Regions from separate parts of the Pelosinus fermentans DSM 17108 genome, predicted to be linked through region 1. Evidence: riboswitches for the same ligand, from Rfam matches in the RefSeq annotation. Region 1 holds a riboswitch; each other region holds the start of a gene.
What was found. Region 1 has a riboswitch for S-adenosylmethionine ahead of metF (methylenetetrahydrofolate reductase [NAD(P)H]). Riboswitches for the same ligand answer to the same signal wherever they lie in the genome.
Positions count from the first base shown of each region.

Region 2: another riboswitch for S-adenosylmethionine. It lies ahead of metK (methionine adenosyltransferase); the one in region 1 lies ahead of metF (methylenetetrahydrofolate reductase [NAD(P)H]).
Region 3: another riboswitch for S-adenosylmethionine. It lies ahead of FR7_RS17445 (pyridoxal phosphate-dependent aminotransferase); the one in region 1 lies ahead of metF (methylenetetrahydrofolate reductase [NAD(P)H]).
Region 4: another riboswitch for S-adenosylmethionine. It lies ahead of FR7_RS14925 (trans-sulfuration enzyme family protein); the one in region 1 lies ahead of metF (methylenetetrahydrofolate reductase [NAD(P)H]).

Region 1 is NZ_AKVN02000001.1:145,215-152,854, forward strand. It holds gene hydF ([FeFe] hydrogenase H-cluster maturation GTPase HydF) at 371-1,600, opposite strand; gene FR7_RS00700 (ParB/RepB/Spo0J family partition protein) at 1,713-2,624, opposite strand; gene FR7_RS00705 (ParA family protein) at 2,614-3,384, opposite strand; SAM riboswitch class I at 3,652-3,755, shown strand; gene metF (methylenetetrahydrofolate reductase [NAD(P)H]) at 3,860-4,726, shown strand; gene FR7_RS00715 (hypothetical protein) at 4,775-5,455, shown strand; gene FR7_RS00720 (homocysteine S-methyltransferase family protein) at 5,460-7,640, shown strand, end outside.
Region 2 is NZ_AKVN02000001.1:2,373,045-2,380,684, reverse strand. It holds gene priA (primosomal protein N') at 1-2,197, opposite strand, end outside; gene metK (methionine adenosyltransferase) at 2,425-3,615, opposite strand; SAM riboswitch class I at 3,675-3,778, opposite strand; gene coaBC (bifunctional phosphopantothenoylcysteine decarboxylase/phosphopantothenate--cysteine ligase CoaBC) at 3,835-5,031, opposite strand; gene rpoZ (DNA-directed RNA polymerase subunit omega) at 5,041-5,247, opposite strand; gene gmk (guanylate kinase) at 5,269-5,883, opposite strand; gene remA (extracellular matrix/biofilm regulator RemA) at 5,908-6,174, opposite strand; gene FR7_RS10800 (YicC/YloC family endoribonuclease) at 6,215-7,099, opposite strand; gene FR7_RS10795 (hypothetical protein) at 7,237-7,640, opposite strand, start outside.
Region 3 is NZ_AKVN02000001.1:3,757,888-3,765,527, reverse strand. It holds gene FR7_RS17475 (LTA synthase family protein) at 1-993, shown strand, start outside; gene FR7_RS17470 (hypothetical protein) at 1,067-1,267, shown strand; gene FR7_RS17465 (YwbE family protein) at 1,321-1,518, shown strand; gene FR7_RS17460 (hypothetical protein) at 1,550-1,903, shown strand; gene FR7_RS17455 (MATE family efflux transporter) at 2,039-3,397, shown strand; gene FR7_RS17450 (MetQ/NlpA family ABC transporter substrate-binding protein) at 3,542-4,360, opposite strand; gene FR7_RS17445 (pyridoxal phosphate-dependent aminotransferase) at 4,391-5,578, opposite strand; SAM riboswitch class I at 5,653-5,757, opposite strand; gene FR7_RS17440 (MFS transporter) at 5,931-7,217, shown strand; gene larAH10 (NPN-dependent 2-hydroxyacid racemase, LarAH10 family) at 7,230-7,640, shown strand, end outside.
Region 4 is NZ_AKVN02000001.1:3,230,042-3,237,681, forward strand. It holds gene FR7_RS14910 (dipeptidase) at 1-786, opposite strand, end outside; gene cysK (cysteine synthase A) at 1,135-2,073, opposite strand; gene FR7_RS14920 (YezD family protein) at 2,311-2,652, opposite strand; gene FR7_RS14925 (trans-sulfuration enzyme family protein) at 2,895-4,031, opposite strand; SAM riboswitch class I at 4,111-4,213, opposite strand; gene FR7_RS14930 (YegS/Rv2252/BmrU family lipid kinase) at 4,378-5,274, opposite strand; gene FR7_RS14935 (C40 family peptidase) at 5,600-6,259, shown strand; gene FR7_RS14940 (pyridoxamine 5'-phosphate oxidase family protein) at 6,376-6,846, opposite strand; gene FR7_RS14945 (GNAT family N-acetyltransferase) at 6,882-7,493, opposite strand.

The sequences.
Region 1 (7,640 bases):
TACTGAAATCTTGACTTGCATGGACAAAACACTACGCGCCCTTTAAAAAACCGATAAAGCGAATGGAACTACAAAGACGCAAAGGACACAAAGGGGTTTTATTTATTTTTTTGTGCACTCCTTTGTGTGCCGCGTTAGCGGTATTGTGCCTTTGTGGTTCAATGTTTTACTCCAAAAAAGCGATCTTTACATTTCTTCGCGACCTTCATGGTTAACTACTTTTTCTGCTTATACTTTCCAGGTTATTGATAGAGAGCGAAGGACGCAAAAGATACGCAAGGTAAAAATCCCTAAGCGTTCCCTTTGCGCCATTTGATTGTTCATTTTGCTATTGCTTTAATACGAATTGCATTTCATTTTATCATATTATTTAATTTAATTCACTCAAAATTCTTTGTATATGAGGGAATGGCTCTAACGCTTGTTCTAAAATTCCATTTATATAAGCAATCAAAATTCCATAATTCACTACCGGTACCGCTTTAGTTGAGACTTCAGAAAGGCGATGAAGCATTTCCTTACGGTTTAACATACAAGCGCCACAATGTATAATTAAGCTATATTTACTTAAATCTTCTGGGAAATGACTGCCTGCAGCCCATTCAAATTTTAACTCTCCGCCTACTTTTTCTTGCAGCCACCGAGGGATTTTAACGGTTCCAATGTCATCCGCCTGTTGATGATGGGTACAAGCTTCTGCAATCAAAACGGTATCCCCTGATTTTAACTTCTCAATGTTTTTAACACCAGACACTAACGTTTCCAAATCGCCTTTATGTCTTGCAAATAATATAGAGAAAGATGTTAACATAACACCAGGTGGTGTCTCTGCCGAAACTCTCTCAAAAGCTTGTGAATCTGTAACTATTAATCTAGGTAGTTTGCGTAAATTTTCAATTGCCTGTTTTAGTTCTGTTTCTTTCACCACGATTGTCACACCATCATGGTCAAGAATATCACGGATAGTTTGAACTTGGGGTAAAATGAGTCGCCCTTTCGGCGCTGCTGAATCAATGGGAGTCACTAGAATTATTGTATCCTTGGCTTGGATGAGGTCCCCAATCACAGGCGGTCCCTGCCAACCTGGCGGAGCATAGGTAATAATTAATTTTTTCAATTCTTCAATACCCTGATTATTCTTTACACTAGTAGGCAGCAAGGGAATACTAAACTCCTTACTCCACTTCATTACTAATTCCGCTGCTATCGTAATTTTATCAGTTTTGTTTATGACTCCAACAATAGGTATTTTCTTTACCTTAATACCTTCTATTAAAGCTTTTTCATACTGGGTTATGCCGCTTTCAGCTTCCAATACAATTATCACTAAATCCGCTTTATTTAATACGCTCATGGTGCGTTCTACTCGTAATGTACCAAGGCATCCGCTATCATCAATACCTGCAGTATCAATAATCATAACCGGACCAATTGGTAGAATCTCCATCGCTTTATATACGGGATCTGTTGTTGTCCCTGGAACATCTGATACTAAAGCAACTTTTTGGTTTGTCAGTGCATTGATTAAACTAGATTTGCCTGCATTACGCCTTCCTAAAATTGCAATGTGCAAACGTGATGCTTTTGGTGTTTCCTGCATGTTAATTCTCCTTTATTCGCAATATATTACTAATTCATATTGCATATCTTTATGTTTTACAAAAAGTGTCAAATTATGTTTCACGTGAAACATAATTTGACACTTTTTATTTTTATACTGCGAAGGTTCCTCGAGACTTACTAGGAGCCGGTGATTCATCACCACTTAAAACTTCAAGAATGCGTTCTAAATCTTCAGATGAAGAAAATTCGATTTCAATTTTGCTCTTGAATTTTCCTTCTTTAATTTTCACTTGTGTACCTAATATCATCTTAAGTCGATCTTCAGCTTCTGTCACAAAAAAATTTTTCTCTTCTACATTCTTCGGTTGTTGTTTTGCTGGTTTCTTTTTATCCGCTATTCGTTTGACTAATTCTTCTGCATCCCTTGCTGACAAATCATTTTCAATAATGATTTCCGCTGCTTCTAATTGAAGTTCGAGGGTTTCTAAGGCTAACAGGGGTCTGGACTGTCCCATGGATAATGTTCCACGTGAAACATAATCTTGTACCTTGGGATGTAAATTCAATAAACGCACCATATTCGCGATCACAGAACGACTGCGACCAATTTTTTTTGCAACTTCTTCTTGGGTTAAACGAAACTCATCCATTAAACGACGATAGGCAAGAGCTTCTTCAATGGCATTTAAATCTTCTCTTTGTATATTTTCAATTAAAGAGATTTCCGTCATTTCCCTATCTGTATAATCTTTAATAATAACAGGGATCTCTTTCAGACCTGCTTGCTGAGAAGCACGCAGTCGTCGCTCACCAGCTACTAATTCATAAATATTATTACTTTTTCGTACTACAAGGGGTTGCAATACGCCATATTGACTAATAGAAGATACTAATTCGAGCAATGCAGTTTCATCAAAGACCCGGCGTGGCTGAAATTTATTGGGAATAATTTCTGAAATGGATACATTCTTTATAAGAGACTCTGCATCCACTCCTTTTGAACTAGAAAACAAGGCATCCAATCCCCGGCCTAATCCTCTCTGAGAATTATTATTCATCATCAATCACCTCTTTAGCTAAATCTGTATACACTTCTGCCCCTTTAGATTTAGGATCATATCGAGTGATAGGCTGTCCATGGCTAGGTGCTTCACTAAGACGAACATTCCGGGGAATAATCGTTTGGTATACCTTATGTCGAAAATGATTTTTCACTTCATCTACGACTTGAATAGACAAGTTTGTCCTGGCGTCAAACATTGTCAGAACTACCCCTTCCAAAGACAATGCCGGATTTAGATTCTTCTGAACAAGGGTAATTGTATTCATCAGCTGGGATAACCCTTCCAATGCATAAAACTCACATTGAATTGGTACTAAGACGGAATTAGCGGCGGTTAATGAATTAATAGTCAATAACCCTAAAGAAGGAGGGCAGTCAATAATAACATAATCATAACTGTACTTCACTTTATCCAAAACCCTTTTTAGCTTCGTTTCTCGAGACATAATAGATACCAACTCGATTTCCGCTCCTGCCAGCTGAATCGTAGCGGGTAACAGCATTAGATTTTCAATTTTGGTTTGTAAAATAACGCCTTCAATCGGTACATCATTAACTAGCACATCATAAACAGACTGTTTCATCTTGGTTTTATCAAAACCAAAACCACTCGTAGAATTACCTTGTGGATCAAGATCCACTAATAATACTTTTTTCCCTAAATCAGCCAAACATGCACTTAAATTAACAGAAGTTGTTGTCTTTCCAACACCCCCTTTTTGGTTGGCAATTGCAATTACCTTCACCAAGTAGTTCACCCCATATTCTCATTCATTTTTTAAGAAAGACTAAGGCACATGCCAGGTCTTTAGAATCCAGGACAAGCCTTAGTCTTCTACTTACAAACTGTCCTCTCGATTCTAATTTCTATAAGCTAATTCATTCCACACTCTAGAGACTATCTCCTGCCAAAAATGGCAGATACCCTCCGTAAATATACCATTATTTAACCAATTTAATAATTATTTAAAAAACATTGACAATCATTCGATTTTATATTATCATGAATTCCAATTTAATAAATACTCTTATCTAGAGTGGTCGAGGGACTGGCCCTATGACACCCAGCAACCGGCAGCAATGCAAATGGTGCTAAATCCAGCAGAATTCACGTTCTGAAAGATAAGAGGAAAGAACGGATGATAAAACAGCCTCTTTCCTCAAAGGAAAGAGGCTGTTTTATTCATAGATTTTTATTCAAACTAATAAATTATAAATAATGTGAGGTTATTCATGAAACTTTCTGATCGATTTAATAAAGGAAAAACCCTTGTCTCTTTTGAAATTTTTCCGCCAAAACAAACCGTCACCTTAGAATCTATTTTTAAAACAACAGAGGGCTTACAAACCCTCAATCCTGATTTTACTAGTATTACCTATGGAGCCGGAGGCAGTGCTTCAGACCGCACCATTGAAACGGCAGATAAAATTAAAAATACGTATGGCGTCGAGGCCTTAGCTCATTTAACTTGCATCAACTCCCACAAAGATGATATTGATCTAATGTTAAATCAACTGCAAGCTCATAATATTGAAAATATATTAGCTATGCGAGGCGATTATCCAATAAATAAAAACAATGATAAAGGAAGAGAAAATACTTATCAATATGCAAAAGATTTAATCGCCCATATTAAATCCAATCATGATTTTTGCATTGCTGCCGCCGCTTATCCAGAAGGACACCCAGAATGTCCTGATTTGAATACAGATCTTCTTCACCTAAAAGAAAAGGTAAATAGCGGTACAGATTTTCTAATTACACAAATGTTTTTTGATAATGCCATTTTTTATGATTTTCTTGACCGAATTAAACAAGTGAATATCACAATCCCTGTCAGTGCCGGGATCATGCCATTGCTAAATAGCAAACAAGTAGGCAGGATTAAAGGATTGTGCGGTGCTTCTATTCCTAAACCCCTACAAAACATCATTGAAAAATATGAACATTCATCTTTAGATTTTGAAAAAGCAGGGATTGAATATGCTTGCAGCCAAATTACAGATTTGGTAGCAAATCAGGTAGATGGTATACATCTATATACAATGAACAAACTAGAACAATCCAAAACCATTATTCAACAAACAAATTTGCGTTAAATATTGCTTATACTTAAAATGTCTTGATACGGTTAAAGGAGGGATACTGTGCCAATTTACAATCCAACAATCCAAACGCTAGATATGAGTGAATTAAAACGTTATTCAGGTCTTACGAAATGTACTGAATTCCCCCAGCGCTTACTTGATCAAGCTTGTACAGAAGCACAGATCATCTCCCAACCAAAAGCAAGCTGGCAGATCTATGATTATGATGCCAGTACTTCTACAATTATGAGCCCTGAACCTTTATCACTTCCTCCAACCGTTATTAGTAAACACTTGGCGAACTCTTTAAAGGTTGCCGTTATTGCAGTTACCATAGGACCTGATTTAGAGAAGCTCGTAAGTGAATACTTCAGCAAAAACGAATATACCTTAGGCTTGTTATTAGATGCAGCAGGCACAACGGCTGTAGAACTGGCTGCCGATCAAGCTTGTGAGCTTATTAAGCAGGACGAAAATAAGCAAGGGTATACCACTCTATTCCGCTTTAGCCCAGGCTATGGACAATGGGATATTAGGGTTCAACCTCAAATCTTAACGTTAGCACATGGGGATGAAATTAATATAACAGCCACTTCGGCATGTATGCTTCTCCCCCGTAAATCCATTACAGCTGTGATTGGGTTAACACCAACTGTATCAAACCTCCCCCATAAAGAAACAATCGAAGGTTCTAAATGTGATCAATGCCAGCAAATAAATTGTCTATCTAGAAAGGATTGAAATTATGATTTATATTTTTGACGGTGCCATGGGAACGATGTTACAAAATGCAGGATTACCGCCGGGATATTGTCCCGAATTATGGAATCAAGAGCAGCCAGCCGTGATTACGGCTATACATAAAAGTTATATCGATAGCGGATCCGATATTATTGAAACAAATACCTTTGGAGCAAATCGGATAAAATTAACCCATTATGGCTTAGAAGAAAAGGTTGCTTTGCTTAATACTGCCGCTGTTCAGGCAGCCCGGGCTGCCTGTGGTCCTGATACTAAGATAGCAGGTTCTGTAGGTCCTACAGGTAAATTAATTGTTCCTTTAGGAGATTTATCCTTCGATGATGCGTACAACGTTTTTTTTGAGCAAATTTCTGCCTTAGATCAAGCTGGCGTAGATATGATTCTAATTGAAACGATTATTGATATTCAAGAAATGCGTGCAGCTTTACTTGCAGCAAAAGCTGCTTCTAAAAAACCTGTTATTTGTCAAATGTCCTTTGGTGCTGATGAAAGAACTGTAACTGGTACTGATCCCATAACGGCAACGATCATTTTAGAAGCAATGGGTGCTGATATCATTGGTGTAAATTGTTCCTTAGGTCCTGCACAATTACTGCCAATTGTAGAAAAAATAGCACAGACTACAAATTGTCCAATCAGTGTTCAAGCCAATGCAGGAATGCCCAGCCTAATCAATAAACAAACTGTTTTTCCCATGCAGCCTGAGGAAATGGGACTTTGGGCTAAAAAATTAGTTGCTGCAGGTGCCCGTTATGTTGGCGGCTGCTGCGGCACTACCCCCCAGCACATTAAATCTATATACCAAGCCGTAAAACATCTCGCCCTATCCGATTTACCCACGGTTCAATCAGCGAAAAAGTCTACCGCCTTAACCAGCCGCAGTAAAACCATTTACCTGGGCGCTGGTCATCCCACTGTCATTATTGGTGAACGGATTAATCCTACAGGCCGCAAACAATTAGCAGCCGATATTGCCGCGGGACAATTTATTTCCGTAAAAAAAGAAGCCTTGTCTCAAGTCCGTGCAGGTGCACACCTTCTAGATGTAAATATGGGGGTTCCAGGAATTGACCAGGCCAAGGCCATGCAGTATGCAATTCAAGAGTTATCAATGCTGGTAGATGTTCCTTTGGTAATTGATACAACCGATGTAAATGCGTTAGAAGCAGGCTTGAAGGCGTATCCTGGCAGGGCGTTGATTAACTCAGTAAGTGCAGAACCAGAACGCTTAAAGTCTTTTTTACCTCTGGCCAAAAAATATGGAGCTGCTATCCTTTGTTTACCGATTAGTCCAGCTGGAGTCCCTAAAACCGCACAAGATCGGTTAGTAGTAATACAAGAAATTATTCATAAAGCATTTGAAACGGGTCTCAAACCCGGGGATTTTGTACTAGATGCTCTCATCCTAACAGCCGCGGCAGATGCCAGGGCTGGTCTTGAAGCTCTTGCCACATTGAAATTGTATCGCCAGCATCTTGGTTACCCAACTACAATGGGTCTTAGTAATATTTCTTTTGGACTGCCCAGGCGAGATATTATTAATGCAACCTTTTGTGCAATGGCATTAGATGCCGGACTTGATGCGCCCATTCTAAATCCGTATGATCCTCTCATGCAGCAAACCTTAGCAGCTTCCGCTTTGCTTTTAGGAGATGATCCCAGCGGCAGATCCTACAGCGTAAATTATGCCCCTACTAGTCAATCCGAAGAAAGAGCTGCCCCTCTTACACCTAAAAACATTATTGAACAAATCCATCTTGCTATTGTATCTGGAGAAAAAGAAGCGGTTGTTCCTTTAGTAGAGCAGGCATTAAGAGAAGGACATAAATCCATTGATATTAGTGAGCAAGCATTAACAACGGCCATGAATAAAGTTGGTATCGCTTTTGGCAATGGACAATGTTTTCTCCCCCAAGTATTATTAGCTGCCGAAAGCATGCGCGCCGCCTTCCTTACAATAAAAAAAGAACTGCCGGCTCATGCAACAACAAGTTTAGGTACTATCATCTTAGCTACTGTCAAAGGTGATATTCATGACTTAGGAAAAAATATTGTAGCTGCCTTATTAGAAAATAACGGTTTTACCGTAATTGACTTAGGAAAAGATATTTCTCCTGAAAAGATTGTGGAAAAAGCGCTAGAGCATAAAGCTGATATTGTGGGT
Region 2 (7,640 bases), 2.2 Mb from region 1:
CCATACTTTCTTCTTTAGCCTGAACTGTTAATTTTATGATTTGTCCATAAGGTGGATAACAAAGCGCTTTGCGGTACACAATCTCAGATTCATAAAAACTTTGATAATCCTGATTAGCTCCTGCCTGTACTGCATAATGCTCAGGATTATAAGTCTGTACTACGACCTTTCCTGCCTTATCACCGCGGCCTGCACGACCTGCCGCCTGAGTTAGCAACGCATATACGCGCTCCGCTGCTCTAAAGTCTGGTAAATTTAATATACTATCAGCTGCTATAATGCCAACGGCCGTCACATTTTTCACGTCATGCCCTTTAGCCACCATCTGTGTCCCCAGTAAAAGATCATATTCGCCTTTAGCAAATGCCTCTAAAATACGATCATAGGCCATTCTTCCACCTGTTGTATCCTGATCCATCCGCACTACGCGGATATGGGGAAACAATGTTACTATTTCCTCTTGCAGCTTTTGTGTGCCGGTTCCAAAAAAACGAATATAGCGGCTATTACATTCAGGGCAAATATCCGGAACCGTTTCAATACACTGGCAATAGTGACACTTCAGCTTCTTCCCTACAGAATGATACACCAGAGAAATATCGCAATGCTTACAACGTACAATATGTCCACATTCCCGACACATGACGAAGGTAGCATAACCACGACGATTCAGTAAAATAATAGCTTGTTCGCCACGACTTATAGTCTCTTGCAGCAGTTCTTGCAAGGGAAGTGATATGACACTTCGTCTCTTCTTACGCAATTCTTCCCGCATATCAACGATAGTGACTGCGGGCAAATTTGCATTAGCTATGCGCTTTGACATAAGTAGCAAGGTATGTTGGCCCATTTGAGTCTGAAAATAAGTCTCGATTGCTGGCGTAGCGCTGCCCATGATGACCACCGCACCAGACAAAGTAGCTCTCGTAATAGCGACTTGTCTTGTATGATAACGAGGTGTTTCTTCTTGTTTGTACGTAAATTCATGTTCTTCATCCATAATAATAATACCGACATCTGGCAAGGGTGCAAAAATAGCAGAACGTGCACCAATTACAATGCCAGCTTGCTTGCCTCGAAGTCGCTGCCAAGCATCATAACGTTCGCCAGTAGACAATTTACTATGCATCACAACAACATCATCTCCAAATCTAGCTTTAAATCTTGAGACAATTTGACTGGTAAGAGCAATCTCAGGAACAAGAACAATAGCTTGGCGATTCTTTTGACGCGCAGCCGCTACCGCTTCAATATACACCTGTGTCTTTCCACTGCCAGTAATACCATGCAGTAAAAACGATTGAAACTTTCTTGCTTCCATCTTTGGCATAATTTTTTCTAATACTTGCTGCTGCTCTGCTGTTAATGATATATCATTCTTTGCTTTACATATATCCGCATAACTATCACGTACCACTTGAACTTTTTCAAGTTTTATAAGACCGTCCTGTACTAATTTTTTTACAGTTTCATGACTGGTATTACTCTTTTTCAATTCATCAGATGCCAATTGCCCGTGATCTATCAAGTATTGGAGCAAACGGCATTGTGCTGGCTTTTTTGCCAACTTGCTAATTTGTTCTCGAGTTGCTTCAGCATCCATTAGTAAACTCATTATCGTTTTATAACGGTGTGTACCCATTTTTTTTGCAATTGATTCAGCGATTATGATCTTATTTCTCACTAAGTATCTTATTGCTTTCAAAACGCTTGGGCCAAATTTCTTTTCCAGTTTAACAGACAGAATAGGGCTGTGCGTCTCTATATATGACAGCACTTGGCTATATTCTGGATATTTAGCAGATAAGGCAACCAGTGTTGTTTCTGTATCCACTTCCATCTCGACAGAATAAGCAACAACACTTTTCACACCGGATTTTCCTGGAATAAATAAACGCATGGCATCTACTAAATTACAAAGATAATATTCACTAATCCATCTAGCTGTATGCATCATATGCTCGTCAAACCATTTGTCATTATCTAGTATATCGATAATTGGCTTTAACTCAATACGATTCGAGTCTTCCTCTATTATAATATCAATAACAAAACCTTCTAATTTACGATTACCAAAAGGTACTAAAACACGCCACCCTGCATCAACATAATCCAAATGATCAGGGATGCTATAAGAAAAAGCTTTATTAATATTTTTAGTTGTAATGTTTATTAAGACTTGAGCAATACGTTGCATATTTACCACCATTCGCTATTAATAGTCTTTTAAAGGTATTTCTTTTAGAGGATTCAGCTTGCCTATTTATATCTTAACACGATTTTATAGCATATAACTGCATTTTTACCTTCATAATTATCATAAAATTAAAAAGAGGGAAGCTCATTGTTCCCTCTTTTTTGGCTATAGCATATACAATTCCCATGAAATTCAGAAAAATCCTGCTAAAACAGCTAACATCCCAATTATAGATTAGCCTCTTTACGAAGGGTTTCTGCTTTATCGGTCCTTTCCCATGGTAAATCCACATCCGTACGACCAAAATGCCCGTAAGCTGCTGTTTGGCGGTAGATAGGGCGACGTAAATCTAACGCTTTAATAATACCAGCCGGACGCAAATCGAAATGTTTTTTAATAAGCTCAGCAATTACATCTTCATCCACCTTAGCAGTCCCAAAAGTTTCTACCATAATCGATACTGGATGAGCCATACCAATCGCATAGGCTAGCTGAATTTCACATTTATCTGCCAATCCTGCTGCAACAACATTTTTAGCTACATAACGTGCAGCATAAGCGGCAGAGCGGTCAACTTTGGTACAATCTTTACCAGAGAAGGCACCACCACCATGACGAGCCATTCCGCCATAGGTATCAACAATTATTTTGCGACCAGTCAAACCAGCATCACCTTGTGGTCCACCGATTACAAAACGACCTGTCGGATTGATATAGTATTTGGTTTTCTCATCTAATAATTCTGCTGGAACAATCGGAGCAATTACTTTCTCAATCAGATCTTTTTCAATGGTTGCCAGTTCAACTTCAGGACCATGCTGAGTTGATATAACAATGGTATCAACACGAAGAGGTTTACCGTCTTCGTATTCTACTGTAACTTGAGTTTTACCATCAGGACGCAGATAACTTACTTCCTCATTTTTGCGCACCTCTGCTAAACGCCGAGCCAATTTATGAGCCAGAGCAATTGTCAATGGCATGTATTCAGGAGTTTCATTGGTAGCATAACCAAACATCATTCCTTGGTCACCAGCCCCAATGGATTCAATTTCGTCCATTTGACCTCGTTTAGCCTCTAAAGACTTATCAACGCCTAAAGCAATATCAGCTGATTGTTCTCCAATGGAAACCAGCACACCGCATGTATCTCCATCAAAACCATACTTTGCACGAGTATAGCCAATTTCTTTCACCGTGTCCCGTACAATTTTTGGAATATCCACATAACAACTTGTAGTGATTTCACCAACTACATGTACTTGCCCTGTCGTAATAAGCGTTTCACAAGCTACACGTCCCATTGGATCTTTTGCCATGATTGCATCTAATACACTATCTGAAATTTGATCTGCTATTTTATCTGGATGACCTTCAGTAACTGATTCTGATGTAAATAAAACTCTCTTTTTTTTCACAAATCATACCCCCATTTTTAATAAACAATAAAAAACACCCATAGGGAGGGTGTTACACTCTCCCATCTTGCGGATTATTCCGCAGGAATTGGCACCGTTTTGGATTTCCAAATGGTTGCCGCGGTTTCATTGGGCCAATCCCTCCACCAACTCTTGATGAGCATATCATATAAAATTGTATCAAATTAAATACTAATGTAAAATAATGAAAAAATCAACCTATTTTCGACATTCTGCGAGAATTTTATCCAAAATAATGTTTGCCATGTGTTCTTTGGACATTTTGGATAACTCTTCAATCCGCCCATCACGGTATAACACTTTCGCTATATTGTGATCTGCATTAAACCCAACGCCTGGAACAGATACATCATTAGCAATAATCATATCCAGATTTTTTTTAGCTAGTTTCTCCTGCGCATGAAGAACCAGCTGCTGAGTTTCCGCAGCAAAGCCAATTAGCATCTGCTGTTTTTTCAACTGACCAAGTTCTAATAATATATCAGGGTTTCTTTCTAAGACAAGCTGTAATGTATCGCCAGTCTTCTTAATTTTGTGTTCTGCAGTACTTTGTGGACGATAATCGGCTACAGCAGCAGCTTTGATTACAATGTCACTCTCATTATAATGCGCCAATACAGCCGCCCTCATATCTGATGCGGCTTCTACATATTCGACTTTAATTCCGCAGGCAGCTTTTAAATTGGTAGGTCCTGATATTAACGTAACAGTTGCTCCTCTTGCAGCAGCAGCACTTGCTAAAGCATATCCCATCTTCCCGCTAGAGCGATTGCCAATATATCTTACAGGATCAATCGCTTCTTTCGTGCCGCCAGCCGTAATCAAGATTTTCTTTCCTCGAAAATCATTTTGAACAACTATCAACTGATGAACTTTCTCTAAAATTGTTTTAGAATCAGGTAAGCGTCCTATTCCCTCTACACCACATGCTAGCATCCCGCTCTCTGGTATCATAAAATGATATCCTAACTCTATTAAACTACTGATATTTTTTTGAACGATCGGATTTAAATACATATTGGTATTCATAGCCGGAACAAATAAAACCGGAGCCGTTGTTGCCATTACCGTAGTTGTTAACATATCATCAGCAATACCATTTGCTATTTTACCAATCACATTGCCTGTAGCAGGCGCTAATAAAAATAAATCCGCTCTACTTGCTAAGGCAATGTGCTCAACATTCCAGTTGGTAGTTTCAGCCCACATATCAACAACAACTGGCTGTCCACTTATTTCACGAAAAGTCAACGGCGTAACAAAGTTAGCCGCTGACTGAGTCATGATAACATATATATTGGCACCTTGCTTTTTTAATTGACTTACAAGATCTACTATTTTATAAGCAGCAATGCCGCCAGCAACACCAACTACAATATTTTTTCCTTTCAACATGGAAACCTCCTATTTTATACCACTTTTGGTCCGTTCATAGGAAATTTTATCTTGTGCAACTTCTTCTAAAGCGATCGTCACCTGCTTATTGGATTTACTCTCAACTAAAGAAGTCGCCCCGTCCATAATCTCACGAGCCCGTTTTGCCGCAAGTACTACTAAAGTGTATTTACTATCAACTTTAGTAACTAATACATCTAATGATGGATATATCATAGTAGTCCCCCTAATTTTTATTTATTTGATATTTGTTAAAATTTCTTTTACTATATTACAGTTTCGTACTACTTGACACTTTTCCGCTGTAATAATGGCAGCCACTTTATTCGTTGCTACTTGGACCTTATCATTGACTACTACATAATTATAATTATGTACATATGACAATTCATTATTAGCACAACTTAACCTATTTTTGATTGCATCTAAGCTATCTGTCCCTCGTTTATGTATGCGATTAGCCAATTCATCTAAAGATGGCGGTGCTATATAGACAAATACACCTTGCGGAAATTTTCTTTTAATCTGCGTAGCTCCCTGTGCATCAATTTCTAAAACAACATCCTTGCCATCATTTAGTAATTGTTTTACTTGGCGACAGGGTGTTCCATAAAAGTTCCCATAAACCTCAGCCCACTCTAATAGTTCATCATCTTGAATCATATTCTGAAACTCGTCATGAGATACAAACCAGTAGTTAACTCCATGTTCTTCTCCAACACGGGCTTTGCGTGTAGTAGCCGATATAGAATAATGCAACCCAGGATAAGTACGCAGCAATTCTTGACAAATTGTCCCCTTACCTGCTCCCGACGGACCAGATAACACAAGTAAAATTCCTTCTTTTGCCACAACTGCGACTCCTTTCATTTTCTGCTATTCTGCAGTGTCTTCACTCGTTTCTTTACTGGCAAGACGATGCGCTACCGTTTCTGGTTGCACAGCGGATAAAATAACATGATCACTATCGGTTATGATCACGGCTCGGGTACGGCGTCCATAAGTTGCATCAATCAACATCCCCCGATCACGGGCCTCTTGGATAATCCTTTTAATGGGTGCAGATTCAGGACTCACAATCGAAATAATTCGATTAGCAGACACAATGTTACCAAACCCAATATTAATAAGTTTAATTTCCACAAAAAATCCCCCTTACGTTTGTATCCCAATATATCTTATATTACTCTATGTTTTGAATTTGCTCTCTGACCTTCTCAATTTCACTTTTAATTTCGACTATGATATTAGCAACATTAAAATCATTGGCTTTAGAGGCAATTGTATTGGTTTCACGGTTAATTTCCTGCACAATAAAATCTAATTTTCTGCCAACTGCATCATCGGCATTCAATGCAGCCCGAAACTGCGTTAAATGACTTTTTAAGCGCACTAACTCTTCTGTAATACTGGTACGATCCGCAAATATAGCCGTTTCTTGTAGTAGGCGACCAGCATCAGGTTCTTCACCGATTGTAGCCAGCAATTCTCGCATGCGACTCAGTATTTTCTCTTTATATTCAACCAAAACCTGGGGTGCACGTTTTTCTACGGCAGTAATATATGATTCAATATCCGTAATACGCAAGACTAAGTCCTGCTGAATGTTTCGCCCTTCCGCTAAACGCATACTCATGAGATTAGTAAGTGCCATATCAACTGCCTGGGTTAGCTTCGGCCACAAGATTAAAACATCTTCCGTTACTTCTTCAACCTTAATCACATCTGGAAATTTAGCAATCTGCTGAATATTATCATTTACTGCTATAGAAAATAAATCCCCTAAATCTTTTAAAGCCTTATTATAGGCTATTGCTAACTCTTTGTCAATTCGCACAGCCTTTTTCTTTTGCCCATATTCATCCATCGTTATAAAAACATCAATCCGGCCTCTTGCTAGCAGGTTTGATACACTACGCCGGATTTTATCTTCAAGTGGCCCCAGATTTTTCGGCATCCGGATAACAATTTCATTATAACGATGATTTACTGCTTTAATTTCTACAATGAGTCGATGCTCATTATCCTGAAATTCTCCACGACCAAAACCAGTCATACTTTTAATCACGTAAAATGGCTCCTCTCTTTACGGATTTTATTATTAACGATAAAATCACAATTATCCAATTCTTTTATAAATACTTCTCCATGCTTCTCTTAAATCCCTTTTTCATTGAATATCTACACATAAAGGTTTTAATATGACTATTTTATTTTCTCCAAGTCAAAGTAAAAATTATGTTCTTTCTGATCATTCGTTCTAACCGATAATATTATAGGAAGGTCAGGCACAATATCTTTTTCAAAAAAATAAAAATAACATTGAGCATTAAATGTGGTTTGTCCTTTATCCAGATGCACTTTTTCTCCCTCTGCCGGTATTATCATTTGGTATGCCTTAATGACGTTATTATTTTGTTTGACAATAACACTAGCATCTTTTGCAAAATCCTCTTTATCTCCAAACAAAACTGTGCTAAAACTCAATAAGCCTGAGTAATTTTCTAATACTTCTTCGCTGTCTAGTATGGCAATATCATGACCATTTAAGCTTTTCTCCCTAGCATCTGTAGCAATTAACAAATAAGAAGTATATAAATAGGAGCGCT
Region 3 (7,640 bases), 3.6 Mb from region 1:
GATGCAGCCTATGTTCCTGCTTTTCTGCCCAATGGCATGAGCACCATTTCAGGCATCATGGGCATTGTAACAGGTCTGGCAGAGGCGAATCTGTATCTTACGTATTTACCAGAGTCTTACAAGGAACCTTATTCTACATCTCTTGCTCCTCAAATGAAAAAACTTGGCTATAAGCCTCGATTCTGGTATGCGGGACCCACATCTTGGGAGCGAGTAAAGGACTTTACCTTGGCTCAAGGATTTGAGGAATTTTATGGCATGGGGGATATAGCAAGCCAGTCTGGCAATGTTTGGGGCTGTGACGATAAATATTTATTCCAGGCAGTTGCTTCTGGTGTAGATCATCCTACGCCGACTTTTGATGTGATTATGAATATCTCGAATCATGCTCCTTATACAGTGGATTTAGAAGAAGAGGGATTTGATAGGGATAGTGTAATTAGTGGATTACCTGATAATGTAAAAGAAGATCAGGAGCTTATAAAAAAACTAGGGCATTTTTGGTATGCTGATAAGGTTATGGCTGAGTTCATTAAGGATATGCGCCAGCAGTACCCCGACAGTCTATTCATTATTGTTGGTGATCATGCAGACCGACTCAATATCCAATTGAATCCTAGCTTATATGAACGCTATGGGATTCCCTTCATTGTCTATGGAAAGGGAATCGATAAGAATGTGTTTTCTAAAGAAGTGGCAGGCAGTCATATTAATGTGTCTCCTACCATCCTAGAATTACTGTCTCCTCCAGGATTTGTTTATTATTCACTAGGTGAAAGTATGACACGGGGGAATGGGATTGGTTTTAATTACGGTTTTTGGGTTACTCATGATTCTATCGGGAAAATTGGCAGCGATAGTAAAGAAAATATGGAGGGAATAAAAATGACCTCTGCTTTAGACGTGAATTTTATACAAAAAGATATTGATGCGAGAAGAGCCATGTCTTGGTGGCGCATTAAATATGGAAAAAATATGAAGAATGCAGAGTAACATACAGGAATTAGCTAGGAGAATGTGGAATTAATATAAGCAAGCCAAGAATTGCAGAGAGGAAGAATATAAAATGACAAGATCCTTTACCTTATATCGTGATCAATTAAAAAAGCTTTTAGTACAAGTGGAAAAAAATGTCGAGAAAAATCCATTGGCGACTGACGGGATCACGATTATGATTTCAGATAATGATCGTTGTTTAAAAGTGTTTCAAAAAGTTGGCCATGATTGGATTTACTTGGATCAAGAAGAATTCTGTGAGTGGTATTAAAATGAACCCTGCTCATTTCTTTATGGGCAGGGTTCAAAGGATAGGAGGAAGCTATGTTGAGTGGGACAGAGCGTAAAAATATTAAAGCAGGCAGCAGGGTGAAAATTGTACAAAAGCAGCATCAAGGCACCGGACAGCTGACGGAAGGTGTGGTAAAAGATCTGCTCACCAATAGTGCGATTCATCATCGGGGTATAAAAGTTCGTTTGGTAAATGGCATAGTAGGCAGAGTTCAGGAAGTGATTCAGTAGTTTGTATCAAGTGCCAAGGAAGGGGGAAAGCATGACGGATATAGCGGTTACTCAGTCAAGAAGAGACCGTAAAAACAAGCAATTGGCAATTGGCAGGAAAGCAGTATTTGATGGTGTGAAATCAATATTATACATTGCAGCCTGGGCTTTCTTATTATATGTATTGCAGCCTTTTATTACAGCAGCAGCCTGGTGGAAGGGGCATCAAATTATGATGGAGAATGCTTTTTCTTTAGTGGCAGTTAATACAATTTTTATTGTAATGGAATATATCGTGATTTTTGGGATGAGTATTCTTTTCGCAATGCTTTCCTGGTCCGAATGGAATCATTGGCGTTTATCCCGTCCTGTACAAAGTAGTTTATTTGTAAGATTACTAAAATAAGTGAGGCAGGAGAAAGAAACTCCCGCCTCACTTATTCATCTTTAGTAACTCAATGAAGTGGTGTACTTTGATTAGGGGAAAATAGAGTAGAGTCGAAAGTTTAGGTTTAAGATTCTAGATAAATAGGTGTGAGATATGGAACAAACATATTCCTTACGGGAAAAAGTAAATCAATTTTTAATTATTTTACTACCGATTTTAGTAACACAAGTATGTATGTGTGCTATGACTTTTTTTGATACGATGATGTCGGGACGTGTCAGTCCCAATGATCTAGTTGGTGTTGCCATTGGATCTAGTATATGGATGCCTGTTTTTACGGGGCTAAATGGGATTCTTTTTGCTATAGTTCCTATTGTTGCCCACTTTTTGGGAGCGCAAAAAAAAGAAAAGGTGCCCTTTGCGGTCATTCAAGCCGTATATTTAGCCATAGCAATATCCATTGTAGTTATAATTTGCGGCTTTTATGTGATACATCCGATATTGGATAAAATGGAACTCAATGCTTTATCCTATCAAATTGCTCATGATTTTCTAGCAGCAATTTCTTTTGGGATTATTCCATTGTTTATTTCCACAGTTCTTCGCTGTTTTATTGATACCTTAGGTTATACACGGGTAACGATGCTAATTTCTATGGTAGCATTACCGATCAATATACTGCTTAATTATGTATTGGTTTTTGGTAATTTCGGTTTTCCCCAGTTGGGTGGTGTGGGAGCAGGATGGGCCTCTGCGATTACCTATTGGTGTATTGCCATTATTAGTGTATGCGTTATTCAAAGCAGAGAACCTTTTAAATCCCATCAGATATTTAGCTTCTGGTATCGCTTTTCTTTCGCAGCCTGGAAAGAGCAGTTAAAGATCGGTATACCCATTGGTATAGCGATTTTTTGTGAAACGAGTATATTTGCAGTGATTACTTTGCTAATGAGTGAGTTTAGTGAAGTTACAATTGCAGCCTATCAAGTAGCTATTAATGTGGCAGCCCTGATTTATATGATGCCACTTAGTATTTCTATGGCTTTAACAATAGTGGTAGGCTTTGAAGCAGGGGCTAAGCGGTATCAAGATGCTAAACAATATGGCTATCTGGGTATTGGAATTGCATTGCTTATGGCTGTAATGGCTGCCATCGTATTATATTTTGGCAACGAGCAGATATCCAGTTTATATACAGCAGATATGGATATTAGGCATCTTGCGGAGCAATTCTTGTTATATGCGATTTTCTTCCAATTATCAGATGCTATCGCAACACCGGTCCAAGGCTGTTTGCGGGGCTATAAAGATGTTCGGGTTACATTTATTTTGGCAATGATTTCTTACTGGGTTCTTGGATTGCCCCTAGGGTATGTGTTATCTCATCATTCCGGGTTAGGAGCCTTTGGTTATTGGATCGGTTTGATTGTAGGTCTAGCCTTTGGTGCAACTTGTTTATCGGCAAGACTCATGAGAGTGCAGCGTAAATATGGGGATATACAAAATGTATAGTGTTCTGCTTCTGTAAAAAAATGAATCGAAACGCGAAGACGCGAAGAAATACGAAGCACACGAAGGAGATTACAGGTCTCTTCGTGTGCTTCATAGCCTTCGCGCCTTCGCGTTTCAAAATGTTTTATTTTTTATGTGCCAGTTTTACCAGGCTGCTGCAACAGAACCTTTAAAGTGTTCATTAATGAAGGATTTTACTTCATCAGAGTGATAGGCTTTAATGAATTTTTGTACAGCTGGATTTTCTTTATCTTTAGAACGGACAGCAATAATATTAGCATAAGGGGAGTTGATATCTTCAATAGCAATTGCATCTTTAGTCGGTACTAATCCAGCGGTAATTGCATAATTGGTGTTAATGGCAGCAACGTCCATGTCAGCTAGGGAACGGGGGATTTGTGCTGCATCTAATTCTTTGATAACAATTTTTTTAGGATTCTCAATAATATCAGTAACAGCGGCTTTTAGTCCGATTTCCGGTTTTAATTTAATAAGACCAATTTTCTCTAGCAATAATAGAGCTCGTCCTCCGTTAGTTGGATCATTAGGAATGGCAACGATGGCTCCTGCTTGTAAATCGGCTATATTTTTCAGCTTGCTTGAATAAATGCCCATTGGAAAAATGACTGTGTTGCCCACTGAGACGATATCATAATTGCGGTCTTTAATAATATTGTCAAGGTAAGGTTTATGTTGAAAACTATTGACGTCAATATCACCTTGGTTTAATGCTACATTAGGTTGAATATAATCATTAAATTCAACGACTTCGATTTTTAAGCCATCCTTTTCGGCAATTTTCTTGACTACATCCATTACTTCAGCGTGAGGACCAGCTGTAACACCAACTTTTAATGTTTTCTGTTCTACTTTTGCAGTACTTTGCTGACCGCAGCCAGTTGCTAAACCTAGAATAAAGACAAGAGATAGGAAAAGGGAAATGGATTTTAGTGATTTTTTCATTTAAATATGCCTCCTAAAAAATATAATGTTTTATTTCAATTTTTGCAGTCTTTCGATTGCTGCTTCTAATGTTGCAAATTGTTTGCAGAAACAAAAACGGATAAAACGATGTTTGTCATTGGCATCGTCCTGATAAAAACTAGATCCCGGTACGACTGCAACCCCTACTTTTTCAGCTAAGTGACGGGCAAAGTCTACATCATTCTTCCAGCCAAAAGGCGCTATGTCTGCCATAATATAATAGGCGCCGGCCGGGCGAATGCAAGTAAAGCCGATGGCAGTCAATTCCTTTAACATAAAGTCGCGACGCTTACTGTAAAAATCCCCTAATTTTTCATAATAAGTGGTAGGAAAATTTAGGGCCTGGGCGGCGGCTACTTGCAGGGGAGCGGCTGCTCCTACCGTCAAGAAGTCATGCATTTTACGTATGGAACGGCTGATTTCGCCGGAAGCAATCACATAACCAATGCGCCAGCCTGTTACGCTGTAGGTTTTTGAAATACTATTGATAGTTATGGTTCGTTCTGCCATGCCGGGCAAGGTAGCCAGAGGAATGTGTTTTATTTCATCATAGATGATGTGTTCATAGATTTCGTCTGTAATTGCCAAGACATCATATTGAATACATAGTTTGGCAATGAGATCCAGCTCTTCGCGGTTAAAAACTTTACCAGTAGGGTTATTTGGAGTATTAATAATAATGGCCCTGGTACGTTCTGAAAATGCCGCCGTTAATTCTTCCTTGATAAAGCTGAATTCTGGTGGATGCAGTTGGACGTATTTGGGGGTAGCACCACATAATACGGCATCAGGACCATAGTTTTCATAAAAAGGCTGAAATATAATGACTTCATCCCCAGGATTAATAGTGGCTAAGAGGGTTGCTACCATGCCTTCTGTTGAACCGCAGCATACGGTGATTTGCGTTTCCGGGTCAATATCAATGTTATAGTCTCTTTTGTTTTTCAAAGCAATGGCATCTCTAAGTGACTTCGTCCCCCAGGTAATTGCATATTGATTGTGATCTTCTAAAATTGCCTTAACTGCGGCCTCTTTTATTTCATCCGATGCCGGAAAATCAGGAAAGCCTTGTGCAAGATTAATGGCTTTATGAGCGGCAGCAATACGAGACATTTCTCTAATTACGGATTCTGTAAAACGACCAGCTTTTTCCGAGGCATAGTTACGCAGAGTTTGAGCTTGTGCATTTTGATTCATCATATTGACTCCTTTGATTGATAATAAAAAAATCTTCTTCATAAGATGAAGAAGATTTTATTTTTCCAAAATGATCCTCATCTCCCAGGAAATTCCTGTTGGAATTGGCACCGTTCGCATTGCGCGGTGGTTGCCGTAGCTTCATCGGGCCAATCCCCTCGGCTAACTCTTGATGAATGTATGTAGTTGATGAAAGTAATAGTAGCATGAGTTCCTACCTGGTGTCAAGGAGAATTGAGAAAATCGTATCTCTCGTCAATTGACATGTAAACTTAACAAAAGTATAATATGATAATATGAATAAAAGTCCATTGCAAAAATACTTATATTCATAATTGAGGAGGATTATCGTATGGGGCAGACAAAAACAAGTTTTCGATGGAAATTAGCAGGACTTATGTTTTTTATTAGTTTTATTTCTTACATGGATCGAGTCAATTTATCAGTAGCCACTCCCACTATTATGCAAGAATTAGGCTTTAGCAAAATGGATATGGGATTTATTCAGACGGCTTTTTTTGTTGGCTATGCTTTTATGCAAATACCAGGTGGAATCATGTCTGAATTTTGGGGACATCGGAGGGTTCTGGCACTAGCAGCTACTTGGTGGTCAGCCTTTACAGTATTAACAGGAGCATGCAGTAACTTTACCTCATTTATTCTGGCGAGAAGTCTGTTTGGCATCGGAGAAGGTCCTATGGCACCTGCCTTTGGAAGATTTATTTACCGTTGGTTTAATAATAATGAAAAGGGGCGTGCTTCTTCATTTATGTTAAGCGGTGTATTTTTTGGACCGGTTGTTGGTCCAACACTTACGATCGTATTGATGATGAATTTTGGCTGGCGTTCCGTATTTGTTATTTTTGGTGGAGTAGGTTTACTATTGGCAGGACTTTGGTATTATTTAGCCAAGGATACTCCTCAGGATAGTAAATTTACCAATGCTGCAGAAGCAAGTTACATAGAAGAAGGTCTAATGGTAGATAGTGATAAAAAAGAACTGGCACCTTGGCGTGCTTTTTTGGGATCTTCTCAGTTTTGGGCTATTGGGATTCAATATTTTATAACGGATTATATTATGTATGTATTTTTAGCTTGGTTGCCATTATACTTAATAGAGGCTCAAAATTTTTCTTTGCAGAAAATGGGGATTGCTGCTTCTTTTCCTTGGGCGGCATTGTGTATAGTAACGGCTACATGCGGCTATATCAGTGATAAATTAGTCGCTTCCGGTGTGTCAAGGCATAAATCCCGCACTTTATTTGGCATTCTAGGACTAATTATCTGTTGTATAACTCTTTACCTGGGAGCAGTGGCAACTGTACCTTGGCTGAATGTATTATGGCTAACGATATCCTTGGGATCTCTTGGATTTACTTTTAATGCTTCATGGGCCGCCTGTCTTGATATTGGAGGTAAATTTGCTGGATCGATAACTGGCTGGATGAATTTCTGGGGGAATATGGGCGGCATTGCTGCTCCGGTTGCTACAGCATGGGTTGCAACGAATTATGGCTGGCAGGCAGCTATTCTGACAACTGCAGCTTCAGCCGTGATTGGCATTGTTGCATGGTTGGCTGTCAAGCCCGATAAGCCTTTAGTACTAAAGGAAAATAATAATCTTGAAAAGATTGCGTAGGAGAGATGCTAGATGTTAAAAGAATTTTCATTTGGTTTTGGTGATAGTGAAATTAAAGTAGCTTTGCCGGAAGAACGCGTTGTAAATGTTGTGGAAGGTAAACCAGCGAAAGCAGTTTCAGATGTAGAAGCTGCTGTTCGTGAGGTACTGAACAATCCAATTGGTACTCCACCTCTAAAGAATGTAATACAGCAAGGTGATAAAGTGGTCATCGTTGCTAGTGATATAACTCGTCAATGGGTGCGTCATGATTTGTTTTTACCTACTTTGCTGAATGAACTGAATAAAGCTGGTATACCTGATGAAGATATTTCCCTTATTGTTGCACTGGGCGCCCATCGCCATCATACTCATGAGGAAAATGTACTGACTTTTGGTCAGGAAATTGTGGAACGCATAGCGATCCTACAAAGTCATGCGCCA
Region 4 (7,640 bases), 3.1 Mb from region 1:
ATCCGTTCCTAAAGCCACTATATCAATACCGCCAATCTTCACAATATGTTTAATATGGCGTACCATATCATCCACTCTGCTCCAATTTGATCCAGCCAAAAAGTTCCCTGAAAAATTGATTCCCATAATTCCCCCTTTTTGCGCCAGCAGAGTAATCATATCATCTGTCAAATTACGCCGATGCCCCCTGATTGCACGAGCATTAGAATGGGAAGCAACAAAAGGTTTGTTTGACAAGGCAGCAACATCATAAAAGCCTTGATCAGAAAGATGAGAGACATCAATAATCATACCTAGCTGATTCATTTGGACAACTACTTCTTTGCCAAAATCTGTTAAGCCCTGCTCCCCATACTGTTCTTCAATATTGGGATAACCAATCTCATTAGGATAATTCCAGGTCAATGTCAGCAGCCGCACACCCAACCGATAAAAATTCCGCAGATTCTCCAAGCGCCCTTGTAAAGCTCCCCCCTCTTCAATCGTAAGAAAGGCAGATATTTTTCCAGCTTGCTGGTTAGAAAGTAGATCCTGATAATTCAGCGCTAGGGCAATATACGGCTGCTGAATCTTCATTTCCCGATGGAAAATATCAACCATACTTAAACAATATTGTAATGGATTTTGTTGTTCTGCTAAATCAATATACAATGCAAAGAATTGTGCCAAAGCATTACCAGCCTGCAATTTTTCTATATCTACGCTTAGGTTATTATGATATAAATTCAAATGCGGTTGATCCATTAAGTGCAGTATTGTATCACAATGTAAATCAATAATTTGCATATTACATTCACCTTTCCTACATATACCCAAATGATGGTCAAAGCACTAACTTAAACAAAGCTCTGCTGTACGTAAGGCAGAGCTACTTTTAATTTAATTCATTATACCATTCCAAATGGTACCTGACAATGACGAGGAATTATATTTATGCACATTTCCTGAAAATTCTCCCATTTCACGTTTTTTCCCTTGGAATTCTAATTTCCGCGCAATACAAAATACCACAACTCATATCAAAGTATCCCAATGAATGATCATACAGAAATTGGGATACTTAACATGAACTGTGGTATTTCTCACTCTTTTTTAAATGACTAGCGAGCTAAATGGCTCTATCAAAGCTATACCTTAAGACTCTTGTTGGAAAAGTGCTGTAGATAAATAGCGCTCTCCTGAATCAGGTAATAAGACAACAATATTTTTCCCTTTATTCTCAGGACGTGCTGCGATCTGAACAGCTGCATAAACTGCTGCACCACTTGAAATCCCAACCAACAAGCCTTCTGTTTTAGCAAGTTCCCTGGAAGTCGTAAAAGCATCTTCATTATGAACACCAAAAATTTCATCTACAACATCAAGGTTAATTACAGCAGGAACAAATCCAGCACCAATGCCTTGAATTTTATGAGGACCTGGTTTTCCGCCTGATAAAACAGGCGAATCAAAAGGTTCAACAGCAACAATTTTAACACTTGGTTTCTTTTTCTTTAGTACTTCAGCCACACCTGTGACCGTACCGCCAGTACCTACACCAGAAATAAAGATATCGACTTCTCCATCTGTATCTCTCCAGATTTCTTCAGCAGTAGTCTGTCTATGTATTTCCGGATTGGATGGGTTTTTAAATTGTTGCAAAATAATGGAATTGCTATTTTCTGCAGCCAGTTGCTCTGCCTTACCGATAGCTCCTTTCATACCTTCTGCCCCAGGAGTTAAGACCAGTTCAGCGCCTAAAGCTTTTAATAGATTCCGTCTTTCGATACTCATTGTATCTGGCATACACAATACTAATTTATAGCCTCGTGCTGCAGCCACAAAGGCTAAAGCAATACCAGTGTTACCGCTGGTAGGTTCAATTATTATTGTGTCTTTATTAATTAATCCTTGCTTTTCTGCATCCGCAATCATAGCGTAACCAATACGATCTTTTACACTGCTGAGCGGATTGAAGTACTCTAATTTAGCAATTACTTTTGCAGCTAAGCCTTTTTCACCATTATATTTAGTAAGTTCCAGCAGCGGCGTATTGCCAATAAGATCAGTCAACTGTTTTGCAATTTTAGCCATGTTACACGACCTCCATTTTTTTATTTTTTATTTTTTTGACAGAAAAGAAAAAGGCTAAGGAAGTCCTACAAAAGAACGATTCCTTAGCCTTCAGTTTTCTGATCGGCTAACTAATGATATTATAAGTACATTTAATCATAAATACTCCGCTTTGTCAACTTAATATTTAATTTTAAAAAGTAAAATTGCGTTGAAATACGAGTCTTAACCTGTCAAACTCACCTATGTCACTTGCTTTTATATACCATCACCATAGACACCTTCTACCTCTGGGAAACGCCGTTTTTCTGTTTTCTCAATCTGTACCGCTTTACCATCCTTGATTTTTACAACTAGTTGACCATATTGTAAATGCGATAACTCTCCTAAAATTTTTTTACGAAGAAGGTTTATTTCTTCTGTATTCTTTTTCCCTTGCTGAAAGTTCTTCTGACTAGAAATAATAATTTTTTCTGTACGTTCAATTTGAATAATATGTCCGTCTTGAACAATTAAAACAATCTCACCAAAACTAATATTTTGTATACTCTGATCAATTACTGCTAATGCTTTTGCAGGAAATGAGATTTTTTCTTGCATACTCTTACTCCTCCATTGCCGATGTTAAATCTGCCAAAAGATCATTTGCATCTTCTAAGCCTACAGATAATCGCAATTATTTATATTCTTGTGGCTGATCAATAGGTGTACTCACCGCTCTCGTATAGGCATCTACTTCCACTTCGATATGCAATAATTTTGCAGAAAACTCCCTCTCTATCACCCTATTCACCTCTTAATGATTCTATGACTAGTACTTTTTTCTATAACAATGAGTGATTTTAATCCGCTAATGCTTGTTCTAAGTCATTAATGATATCACTGGCATCTTCGATGCCAATTGATAAGCGTAATAAGCAGTCGGATATTCCCAAACGTTCACGAACCTCAATCGGCACATCAGCATGAGTTTGAACCGCCGGTAAAGTAATCAGAGATTCCACGCCACCAAGGCTTTCGGCAAATCGAATCATTTGCACTTTACGCAGTACTTGCTTAACCCTTTCTGGATGATCTACTGCAAAAGACAGCATACCGCCATAACCAGATGATTGACTATCATGTATATCTTTACCTTGATGATCAGCTAATCCTGGGTAATATACTTTAACAACTTTTGGATGACGAGTCAGCCATTGGGCAATAATTTGCGAGTTTTGATTATGCTTTTCCATTCGCAATGCCAGTGTTTTCATACTGCGAATCAATAACCAACTATCATTAGGTCCGAGAATTCCCCCTGTTGAATTTTGGATGTAACGTATCGAGGCACCTAATTCGGCATCCCGAGCAACGACTAATCCGCACACCAAGTCATTATGACCCGCTAAATATTTACTGCCACTGTGAATGACCACATCAGCTCCCAACTCTAAAGGACGTTGAAAATAGGGTGTTAAGAATGTATTATCAACGATAACATGCATCTCATTTCCTTTGGCTAATTTTACAATGGCACGAATATCGACAATTTTCATTAGCGGATTGGTCGGCGTTTCTACCAATATTGCTTTAGTAGCAGGTGTAATACTCTGTGCTACTTCTTCTATATTACTGCCATCTACAAAACTTACTGTTAAGCCAAAATTACTAAATATTTTATCAATGACCCGATATGTACCACCATAGCAGTCTTCTACAACCACCAAGTGATCTCCTGTCTTATACAACATTAATATAGCCGTAATTGCAGCCATCCCTGAAGCAAATGCCAAACCGACTGCACCATTTTCCAGTGCAGCAATCCCTTCTTCTAATACTTTTCTTGTTGGGTTCTGGCTACGGGTATAATCAAACCCCGTGCTCTCACCAAGAGCGGGATGACGAAACGTTGCTGATTGATATACAGGAGTGCTTATTGCTCCCGTTTTTTCATCTGTACAGACCCCAATATGCACAATTTTTGAATCTAATTTCATAAATACCTCCTGAATCTTTATTTTTTTTAAATTAAATAAACCCCTTTCCGAGGAAAGAGGTTTATTAAAGACCATCTTCCTCTTATCTGTCAGGATTCTCATCCTGCTGGAATTAGCACCACTGCATTACTGCCGGTTGCTGGGTGTCATCGGGCCAGTCCCTCGACCACTCTCGATAAGAGTTTATTCATTTCTAAAATTATACCATATGGTATTCTATATGGTCAACATAATTTACATTTTTACAGGCTTTTTAGCGATTTTAGTTTTAATTTTGTTAATCAACTCAGCGAATAAAACATATAAAACGAATTGAACCACAAAGACGCAAAGGACACAAAGGGGTCTATATACTTTCTTGACTAGAACAAAAAACTTCAATTTTTCTGGATAGTATCGTAACATTAAGAGGCAATTTGGGACCCAATTCTCCATCTAAGTCGCTTTCTACTTCTTCAGCACATTCTATATAAATAGTTTCCGCCTGTAGACAAGTTACATATTTACTATTACAGTGAATGCCTTTTAAAAAACTAATAAACAAACTCATTAATTCAGGCAGGTTGCACTTTTTCACAATAAGTACGTCCAGCTTCCCATCATCAATTTTCGCATGAGGTACTAAATTAGGAAATCCGCCAACAGTACCACTATTCATTATTAAAAATAAAAAGACATCTTCCTCAATGACTTGCTGTTCTGTAATAATTCGCATTTTTAATGCTTTAAAATTAGGTAATTCTCCAAGTCCCTTTAAATAATATGCAATTTTCCCCAACGTGTTTTTCAGCATACTATCTGCATTATGAGCTACTGATGTCATCAATCCAGCACTAGCAACATTGAAAAAGTATTCATCATTGACTTTACCTACATCAATCCTCTTTCTCTGTCCCTTTGTAATTGTCTCTACACAAGTATCAATATTTTTATCTAACTGCAAATACACTGCAAAATCGTTAGATGTACCACTTGGAATAATACCTAGGGGCAAGTCTATTTCTTGTTTGAGCATATTATTAATTACACTATGAATTGTACCATCACCACCGGATACGATAATACCATCTACAGCAATTTCTTTTACCAGCATGATAAAAGCATCGCTCTCTTGATCATTGCTAACCCGGAGGGGAATTATGATACAATCTTTTTTTTGAAAAGCCTCGATTACATTGTCCAATTTAAATTTAAAACTAGCATCACCTGATATTGGATTATATACAAGGATAAATTTTCGCAATATGATTCCTCCTCCTTGCCAATCACGAATATGTATAATAGGATTCATATCTTATTATTGTAATTCATTTTTCAGCAGAAAGTCTATAAGAATTATTCAATAACTAAATGATTTGAACGACCTGGCCTATTAATTATAATCATCTGCAAAACCCTCCGAATCCCTCTCATCCTAATCCAATTGTAGATATTTCCTGTTTACATAACACATATTCTCTAGTATCATTATTCTAGTCAGTAACGTTGCCAGTTGATTAATAATTTCAGAGATTATTAGCTCCTGAACCGTCTCTAACAAATCGTACATTGGACTAGGAGGTCATTATATGAAAAAACATTGTATGCCTATTATACTTCTTATCCTTTTCACCTTTTCTTTTACACTGATTATGCCCACAACGCTTGCTATGGCGGCTTCGCCTTTGAATACACTCGCACAAACATCCTCTTCAAACTCAAAAAGCAGCAGTTCTTCCTTTAATCTTCTTAATGTTCTAATTGGCATGTTATTAGGAAATTTATTAGGAAAGAACAATACAACTGAAAATCCTAACGTTAACATTAAGCCGGTGCCATTTCAAGAAACGGCTAGCAATTCAACAACTAGTTCCTCAAAAGGAGATGCAATTATTGCTACTGCGAAAACCTATATGGGCGTTCCTTATGTTTTTGGCGGAGAATCTCCAACTAAAGGACTTGACTGTTCTAGCTTTACACAACTTGTTATGAAGAAAAACGGAATTACCCTTCCTCGAACAGCAGCTGAACAATATAGTAAAGGCACTGCTGTAGATAAAGAAAATCTACAAATAGGTGATTTAGTCTTTTTCACCACCTATAAACCAGGAGCATCTCATGTAGGATTTTATATGGGAAATCAACAATTCATTCATGCAAGTTCTGCGGCCAAACAAGTAACAATCAGTTCTTTAGATGAGGCTTATTACACTGAACACTATATCGGATCACGCCGTTATATTAAGTAAAACAAACCCTCAAAGTAAATTCCGTACCACATAAAGATGGTGCGGAATTTACTTTTACATTTAACAGTGATTATGTTAAGAACACTGTTGCCTTACCATAAGCGTCTTCCAGGAGATTACACTTTATAACCTCTTTTTTTACCGGTATAATTGTCTATTGTTATTTTGCACACAACTGTTTGATCTTTTGCTTTTTCAATATAAACATCACCTTCGGGCACAAAGTTAATACTATATTTCTGCACAAAACCTTTTAGGACTTTTCCCTTTTCGCCCTTTTCTTCTACTCTACTGACCGTCCCAAATACGACCACACTTTCATAATCAGTTGAAAACTGTTCTGGCACAATATTCGTTCTTCCCACCACAGTAAAACATACTTTAGAATTCAAAGCAATATTTTCTAGTTTATGACCATCCAAAGCACAATGAAAATAGATGGTATTGTCACTAACTACATAATTCAGAGGTATCGCATAAGGCTGTCCATCACAATCAACAGTAGCTAAAATACCATAATTACTTTGAAACAGGAGTTCATAGGCTTCTCCCTGTTCCATTTTTCGATCCTTTCTTCGCATCCCCATTATGCTTATCCCCCCTCCATTTTATTTACCTCAGATTACCGATCAGATGGCAACTCTTCTTTTACATCACTAACTAATAAATACACTCCACCTTTATGAGGAATTAGAGGATGCTCTTGTATATCAATGTGTTTTACGATTCTAAAGCCATTGCGTTCATAGGTTCTTCTAGCAACTGTATTATCAGCCATGACCATTAAACTCAATTGTCTGTATCCATTCGCCCTCGCTCTTTGCTTTGTTAATGTAATCAGCTTACTGCCGATACCTGTACCACGGAATTCTTCGTCTACATAAATAGAATCTAAGAACCAGCTATTATCAACCTTTGAATTATAGAATTCCTTTAAAACTGCAAGCTGGTCACTAGGAAAAAAACTTCTGGTACTATCAGTAATGCCATGGAATTTAGATGAATAAGAATAAACAATTCCTATAATATTGCCTTGATACTCTGCAACGGTTGCATTTTCATACGAATCAGTACCTTGTTTCTCCTCTATCGATTTTGCCATCACCTCGGTTCTTGTATGTTGACCTAGTAAATCGTGAAAGAGGAATTCCATAATTCCACCTGAAGCACGATCGATTCCCTCAGCAATTTTCAAACTATCTTCCAGCTTTCCTGTGCGATATACTATTTCCATAACACATATCTCTCCAATCTAGAATAATAGTATCATACTTCTATAAGAATTCAGTAAAGAAGCCTAATATTCATTATTATATTGGATATTATTATACAATATTTTGGTAATACAAGAAAGAGGCATTTGGCAGCTCGCTAGCGAGCT